One region of the Sinorhizobium sp. CB7 genome, then DNA from elsewhere that is predicted to be linked to it. Evidence: riboswitches for the same ligand, from Rfam matches in the RefSeq annotation. Region 1 holds a riboswitch; the other holds the start of a gene.
What was found. Region 1 has a riboswitch for S-adenosylmethionine ahead of AAE029_RS15715 (O-succinylhomoserine sulfhydrylase). Riboswitches for the same ligand answer to the same signal wherever they lie in the genome.

Region 1 (4,197 bases):
AGCGTCGATCCGACGTGAAATCCCTGCCGCATCATCTCCTGAAGTATGCCACCCCTTGCCTCCGGTTCGACGATGACCGGATAGCTGAAGAAACAGGACCCAGCCCGCACGATGTCGGACGCATCGGGCGAAGCGCGCCAATCCGCAAGCTCGCGATCATAGATGGCGGCGATCGTTCTCCTATGCGCAAGCTTTTCTGCGACATTGTCGATCTTGCGTGTCAGTTCTTTGAGTGCGCCCAGCGCCGGTCGGCTGAGAACCGTGTCCTCCAGAACAATTGTTTCCTTGCGATTGAAGGTCAAAATATCGGTGCCGTTGGTCCGTTGTGCTTGTCGGAGCATGGCCGGTAACGTGATCCAGGAGAACAAGGTATCGCGCGTCGCCATGTCATATTTGAAGACCTGGAGCATGTGCGGGCCGTATTTCCGCGAGCTCAGGCGTGGAAAACCGGCGACCTCCCGTCGCATGATCTCGCCGATATCGTCATGCATGGTAGCGATTGCACCACCCCAGACATAATTAAGCGTCTTGAAACCGGACATGCTGAAGACGCTGCCGTCGGTGATAGTCCCCATTCGGGCGCCGTGATAGTCGCCTTCGAGACTGATTGCGCAGTCGTCGAACAACAATACGTCGCGCTGCCGGCAGAGTTCGCAAATATCGGCCAGCCGTTCCTGGATCACGTGGTAATGCGTCAGCAGAACACAGCAAGTTCTATTGTCGATGAGGGTTTTCAGGTGATCCAGATCGACGTTCGTCGAATTCGGCAAGGTATCGACGAAAACCGGCTCGCAGCCCGCGAAGCGTATCATGTTGATCACGTCGGGGATCGTATAGGGCATCATGATGACGCGATCACGACCGCTTCGTCGGGCATATTTTGCCAGCAGGTATAGGCCTGCCCTGGCTCGCCCGAGAGGAATTATCGGGATGTCTGCGCCAAGGAGGGATCGCAATCCTGCTTCAAATCGCTCCTCTGCATCGCCGCCGCCGGACAGCAACGGACTGATATACCGCATGGGATAGATAACCTGCTTGGGGGCTTTCATCACGGCCTCTGGGCTGTTCCGATAGGGAATGTTCGTGAAGCTTGATGTGATCTGATGATCGCAGGGCAATCGAACATGCCGTGACGATAGTGACGCACGCTCAAATCGCAACCTGAACAATTGGCCGAAGCATCAGCCATTTGTTTAGGTTGTTACTGATCATGTGAGGAATCGCGACAAAATCCCGCTGTTCGGGCAGATAATCGGACTGAGTGCGGAAGGCCCTGCCGGTGAGGCGCATGCGATCCACTAACTATCGGTTATCGCGCGCAATCTTACCACTCGCCTCGAGCGGCGACCCGCTTCGCCAACGAGAGGCGAAGCGGTCTTCCTTCAAGTTCCGCAGATTTTTGCGTAAGGCGTGTTGCGGTCGAAAATCTCTGCGAAAAGTTCAAAGATTTAATGCGGCCTCACGAAACTTTCGCCAGCGCCTGCGCAAAATCCTCGATCAGATCGTCGGTATCCTCGATGCCGGCGGAAAGGCGGACCGTACCAGGTGAAATGCCGAGTTCCGCGCGCGCCTCGTCGGTCAGGTTCTTGTGCGTCGTCGTAGCCGGATGCGTGATCAGGCTCTTGGAGTCGCCGAGGTTGTTCGAAATCTTGACAATTTCGAGCGCGTTCTGAAACGCGAAGGCTGCCTCCTTGCCGCCCTTCAGCTCGAAAGCAACGAGTGTCGAACCGCCGGTCATTTGCTTGGCGATAATATCGGCCTGCGGGTGGTCCTTCCGGCCCGGGTAAATGACCTGAGCCACCTTGTTCTGCTCGGCAAGAAAGTCGGCGATCTTCGCCGCATTCTGCGTCTGTTGCCGGACGCGCAGCGGCAGCGTCTCGATGCCCTTCAACAGCGTCCAGGCATTGAAGGGAGACATGGCCGGACCGGTATGGCGGAAATAATCGTGCAGGTTCTCGTCGATCCACTTCTTGTCTGACAGAACCACGCCGCCGAGGCAGCGGCCCTGGCCATCAATGTGCTTCGTTGCGGAATAGACGACGATATGAGCCCCGAGTTCCAACGGCTTCTGGAAGAGCGGCGTCGCGAACACGTTGTCGACGACGACCTTGGCATCGATCTGGTTGGCAAGCTTGGCGACACCTGCGATATCGATCACTTCCAGCGTCGGATTGGTCGGGCTTTCGAGGAAGAAGACCTTGGTATTCGGCCGGATCGCCTTTTCCCAGTTTTCGAGGAAGCGCCCGTCGATCAGAGTACATTCGATGCCATATTTCGGCGCCAGCGTCTCGACCACCCAGCGGCAGGAGCCGAAGAGGGCGCGCGCCGCGACGATGTGGTCGCCGGCCTTCAACTGGCAGAGAATGGCGGCCGCGACGGCAGCCATGCCCGAAGCCGTCGCGCGGGCATCTTCAGCGCCTTCCAGCATGCACATGCGCTTTTCGAACATGTCGTTGGTCGGGCTGCCATAGCGCGCATAGATGAAACCTTCGGTCTCGCCCTTGAACCGGGCTTCGGCGGCCTCAGAGGTTTCGTAAACGAAGCCCTGTGTCAGATAGATTGCCTCCGATGTCTCGCCATATTGCGAGCGCAGCGTTCCCCCATGAACGAGTTGGGTTGCCGGGCGCCAGGTCTTGCTCATGCCATCACCACCTTCAAAATAAAAAAACCGGCCGCAAAAGCAGACCGGTCTCGAACCCGGTCCTTTTAGCCACTTCTTTAACGTGGCTGCAAGCCGACCGGCCAAATCACCACGGGATAAGATTGCAAATACTGCCCTTGGCCGCTTGCGTCAATTCCTTGCGTCTGGTTTTGTCAGCGGCGGAAAATGGATGGGGCATGATGGCTCGCAAAACAGGAATTTTGGCAGACCGCGCCATTGCGGAGCTCTTTGAGACGGGACGGCTGACGAGCGAGAAAGAGCTTGATCGCGATCAGATACAGCCGGCAAGCCTCGATTTGAGGCTGGGTGCGCATGCGTTTCGTGTCAGGGCCAGTTTCATGCCTGGCCCTGCGCATCTCGTCGCCGACAAGCTCGATCGCCTGAAGCTGCATGTCGTCGATCTCACCGAAGGCGCGGTGCTCGAAACCGGATGCGTCTATATCGTGCCGTTGATGGAGCATCTCGACCTGCCGGCCGATATGTCTGCCTCGGCCAATCCGAAAAGCTCGACCGGCCGCCTCGACATCTTTACGCGCGTTATCACCGACCGTGCTCAGGAATTCGACAAGATTCCGGCCGGCTATTCCGGCCCACTCTACCTTGAAATCAGCCCGCGTACTTTCCCGATCGTGGTGCGCCGCGGCTCGCGGCTGTCGCAGATACGTTTCCGCGTCGGCCAGGCAATCCTGAGCGAACCGGAGCTCTTGGCCCTGCACGAACGCGAAACGCTTGTGGCAAGCAGCAAACCAAACGTCACCGGCGGCGGCATTGCGCTGTCCATCGATCTTGCCGGCGACGAACGTGGCCTGATCGGCTATCGCGGCAAGCATCACACCGCCGTCGTCGATGTCGACAAGAAAGCCGAGCACGACATCTTCGATTTCTGGGAACCTCTCTACAGCCGTGGCCGCACCGAGTTGATCCTCGACCCCGACGAATTCTACATCCTGGTCTCGCGCGAGGCCGTGCACGTGCCGCCGCTCTACGCTGCCGAGATGACGCCCTTCGATCCGCTGGTTGGCGAATTCCGCGTCCACTATGCTGGTTTCTTCGATCCCGGCTTCGGCCATGCGCCGGCCGGCGGTCGCGGAAGTCGTGCCGTCCTGGAAGTGCGCAGCCACGAAGTTCCCTTCATTCTGGAGGATGGCCAGATCGTTGGTCGACTCGTCTACGAGCACATGCTGGAACAGCCGGCGAGCTTGTACGGCTCCGGCCTCGGCTCGAATTATCAGGCGCAGGGCCTGAAGCTGTCGAAGCATTTTCGCCTGTAGCAAAACCGGGCCAAGGAGGCGCTACAACGCGCCTCATGCCCATTTGTTTACCTTTATCTACTCCAAAAGGCCCATCGCGATCGGCCAATGAACGAATTGGCACGCGCTCGTCCTCATAGTAGCGCGTATCTCTGCGTGCGAGGTGACTGGCCTCTGCGCAGCAGCGGGCGAAGCGTTCCCGACATGAGGAGATGCCTGATTGGCAGGGGGCAGCGAGTGAAGAGAATATGCATTCCGGGAACGGACATATTTGCCTCGCGGTTT
Region 2 (4,197 bases), on a different contig from region 1:
CGGAGGCGCGCGCCGCGGAAAATCTGGGGATTTTCGATTTCGAGCTTTCGGCCGATGAAATGGCGGCGATCCATGCGCTGGCAAGACCCAGCGGCCGCCTTGTCAGCCCGGATGGACTTGCGCCTGTTTGGGAAGACACAGGAAAAAATTGAGCGGCCGACGGAGCGGCATCATGCGATGCCGCTCGTCTTCCTTTTTTCGGTTTTTTCAGTTGCCAGCGGCAGTGGCTCCAAATGCAGTACGCGCGGCGCCAGAATTTCGAGATAGACCTCGGAGCGCCCGATATAGATCATCGCTGCATCCGGCAGGTCAGTCAGGACTTCCGCCAGTGTCCTCTGGGATTCCGGCTCCAGGCCTTCGAGCACCTCGTCGAAGACGATCCAGCGCGGTTTGGCGAGCAGCAGATGGGCAAAGGCGACGGCTTTCTGTTCATCGCCATCGAGAATCCTGTCCCATCTTGTCCGTGTATCGAGTTTCTCCTTCAGACGACCAAGGCCGACCTTTTCCAGGGCCGTTTCCGTGTCTGCGTCGCTATAGGCGCTGGCATCTTCCGGAAACGCGAGCGCCTGGCGCAGCGTACCGCCTGGCACGTAGGGGAGCTGCGCCATGAAGTGCATACCATCCTCCTCCGGCAGACCGATCGTGCCGCCGCCGCAGGGCCAGAGACCGGCAAGCGCCTGGAAGAGCAGCTTCCGATTCACGCCGTGATCCCCGTTGATCATCACGCGATCGCCGGCACGGATCGTGACATTGGTTTCGCGCAGCCGGAACCCGCCTTCGGACAGAACTTCGCCGGGCTTCACCGAAATCATGACATCCTTCAGGGTCAGCGTGTCGTCAGGCGTTTCTTCGTAGGAAATCGTGTCCGTGGAGCTAATCTCGTCTTCCATCTCCAGCAGCGCCTGGCGGAAATCCGTGACGCGCTGGAGGGTCGCCTTCCATTCCGCGATGGGACCAAAATTGGCGACGTACCAGCGCAGCGCCGTATTCACCTGGTTGAAGGCACCGACCGACATCATCAGTTCGCCGAAGGTCAGACCGCCTGAAAAATAGGCGGGAGCGGCGACCAGGATAGGAACGATCAATACCAGCCAGCCGTATCCGGCGGAGACCCAGGTAAGATTGGTATTGGCTATCGCCAAACGGCGAATGACGGCAAGGACCGAGCTGATGTCCGTGTTGATATGCCGCCGTTCGTTCTCCTCCCCTCGTGCGACGGTAATGGACGCCATGTTTTCATTGGCGTGCATGAGGGAAAAGCGAAGTTCCGCTTCCTTTGAAAAGCGGTCGGCATTCAGTTTCACCAGCTTCTGTCCGACGACCTGGCTCAACACAGAGGCGGAGCCGGCATAGAGTATGGCAGCCCACACCATATAGCCGGGAATGGAGAAGCTCCTTCCGCTGAATTCAAACACAAACCCGCTCGAGAGTTCCCAGAGCACGCCAATGAAGCTGACGAGCAGGATCGTCGCCTGCAACAGGCCGAGGACAAGCCCAGTGGTGCTTTCAGCAAGATTGCGGGCATCCTCATGCAGCCGCTGGTCCGGATTGACACCGATGAGTCCTGACGAAGCAAGCCTGAGCGCGCGCCTGTGCTTCAGCCATTGATCGACAAGATCTCTGGTCAGTCCCTCGCGCATGTAGAGCGCTGCCATCTGATTCAACCACGCCTGAACGACGTTCAGCAGGAGCAGCGCCCCGGCAATGATCCCGAAGATCTTAAGCTGGTAGAAGAACTCGGCGAGATCTCGTCTCTCCAGTGAATCGTAGAAAGGGGCATTCCACTGGTTCAGGACAACCTGCGCATAGGCCGTCGCCAGAATAACGAAGAGCAATGTAATTGCGAGTACGACGACCTTGCTTCGTACATCCGAGCCCCAGAATGCACTGAACATCATCCTGAGGCGGTAGCCCAGGCTTAGATCATATCCGACGCGATCCTGTTGGATGGCCGGCTTTGCCTGCAAGTCATCTGCCATCAACACCTTCCTATGCCATCAATAGCCTCTGATAACATGGTGATCCAGCTTGTCCATCGGCAGATTCAGCCAGTCATAAAAGCGTGATAGCCTTTTTATGGCCGCGATTTGCGAATCCGACGTTGATTCGATCAATAACCAGCGCTATTTAGTGCTTTCCGTGGTGATTTGGCCGGCCGGCTTGCAGCCACGTTAAAAAAGTCGCTAAAGGGCCGCGTGCGGACCGGTAGCGATTTTTCGCCGCCGGTTTTTTTGTTTTGATCGAGTGAATATCATGCCCATCAGGATCCCCGACACGCTGCCCGCCTTCGAGACGCTCGTCAACGAAGGTGTGCGGGTCATGACCGAAACCGTGGCAATCCGCCAGGACATTCGTCCACTGCAGATCGGGCTTCTCAACCTCATGCCGAACAAGATCAAGACGGAAGTGCAGATGGCGCGCCTGGTTGGCGCCTCGCCGCTGCAGGTCGAGCTATCGCTTATCCGCATCGGCGGCCATAAGGCCAAGAACACCTCCGAAGAACACCTCCTCTCCTTCTATCAGACCTGGGAAGAGGTGAAGCAGCGCAAGTTCGACGGCTTCATCATTACCGGTGCGCCTGTCGAAAAGCTTGCGTACGAGGAGGTGACCTATTGGGATGAGTTGCAGCAGATATTCGATTGGACGGCAACGAACGTCCATTCGACGATGAATGTCTGCTGGGGCGCCATGGCGGCGATCTATCATTTCCATAGCGTGCCGAAATACGACCTGAAGGAAAAGGCTTTCGGCGTCTACCGACATCAGAACCTCAAGCCTTCCTCCGTCTATCTCAACGGCTTTTCGGATGACTTTGCCGTGCCGGTGTCACGCTGGACGGAAGTTCGCCGCACGGATATCGCAAGGGTGCCGGGCCTGGAAATCCTGATGGATTCAAACGAAATGGGCGTATGTCTGGTGCACGAGCAGAAATCCAATCGTCTCTACATGTTCAACCATGTCGAATATGATTCCACATCACTTTCGGACGAGTATTTTCGCGACGTGAATGCCGGAATACCGATAAAACTGCCGCAGAATTATTTCCCGCATAACGATCCGGCGCTGCCGCCGCAAAACCGTTGGCGCAGCCATGCGCATCTGCTCTTCGGCAACTGGATCAATGAGATCTACCAGACGACGCCCTATGATCTGGAGGAGATCGGGGAGGTCTGACGTCATCATAGTGTCGCGGTGCTGGGGCTTGATCGACAGGAAGGCATTGTATCGCTGGCCGATTGCGGTTTTCGGCGAATGCGGGCAGTGTCCGCCTTGATCACGATGATTTTGGGTAGAATCAACCCAAAATCATCGTGATCTATACTAATAGGTTAGAGCGGGATGAGGAAAACCGCATACACTTTTCCTCATCCCGCTCAGGATTCAAACAGTGAGCAGGTGATGGCTATGGCGCAAGACACTTCGAAGCGTGAAGTATTCGGGCATACGGCGGCGGGTGAGCCTGTCTATCGTGTCGAGATCAAAGGCGGTGGGCTAACCGCCAAGGTCATGAGCTGGGGCGCGGTCATTCAGGACCTGCGTCTGGAAGGCCATGATGCGCCGCTTCTGCTGGGCTTCGACGATTTCGCGAGCTATCCATCCCATTCCTCTTATTTCGGCGCTACGCCGGGCCGATGTGCCAATCGCATCGGAGACGGGCGCTTTACACTCGACGGAAAGGACTATCAGCTCGAACTGAACGAGAAAGGTGTCACTCATCTTCACGGCGGCAGCGACAATATAGCCAAGCGCAACTGGACGATCGTCGAGCATGCGGACGACTACGTGGTGCTGAAAATCGTCGACCCGGACGGCCGTGCCGGATATCCGGGCAATTGCACGGTCCAGGTAACCTATCGAGTGCACGATAACGGCGTGCTTTCCGTCATCTATGAGACGACCACCGATCAACCCACGCTCGCGAACGTGTGCCAGCACGCCTACTTCAATCTCGATGGGCGCGAGAACGCGCTCGATCACGACATCATGATCGCCGCAGACCACTATCTTCCGACCAACGAGAAGCAGGTTCCGAGCGGTGAGGTGCGATCGGTTGCCGGTACATCGTTTGATTTCCGCGAGATGGCGCCGATGAAGCGCTTCGAAGGCGGCGAGCAGGTACTGTACGACCATAATTTTTGCTTTTCGACCGAGCGAGTCGCAAAGCGCTCGGTTGCGATCGCCCGCAGCCTCAATTCC

Region 2: it holds a riboswitch for S-adenosylmethionine, as region 1 does, so the genes downstream of both, metA (homoserine O-succinyltransferase) here and AAE029_RS15715 (O-succinylhomoserine sulfhydrylase) in region 1, are expected to answer to the same signal.

The regions. Positions count from the first base shown of each region.
Region 1 is NZ_JAULLL010000007.1:294,496-298,692, forward strand. It holds gene AAE029_RS15710 (DegT/DnrJ/EryC1/StrS family aminotransferase) at 1-1,049, opposite strand, end outside; gene AAE029_RS15715 (O-succinylhomoserine sulfhydrylase) at 1,460-2,641, opposite strand; SAM riboswitch at 2,686-2,764, opposite strand; gene AAE029_RS15720 (2'-deoxycytidine 5'-triphosphate deaminase) at 2,839-3,933, shown strand; gene AAE029_RS15725 (aldo/keto reductase) at 4,150-4,197, shown strand, end outside.
Region 2 is NZ_JAULLL010000012.1:164,539-168,735, reverse strand. It holds partial or broken gene AAE029_RS22905 (aldo/keto reductase) at 1-152, shown strand, start outside; gene AAE029_RS22900 (ABC transporter ATP-binding protein/permease) at 171-1,979, opposite strand; SAM riboswitch at 2,130-2,207, shown strand; gene metA (homoserine O-succinyltransferase) at 2,254-3,174, shown strand; gene AAE029_RS22890 (aldose epimerase family protein) at 3,406-4,197, shown strand, end outside.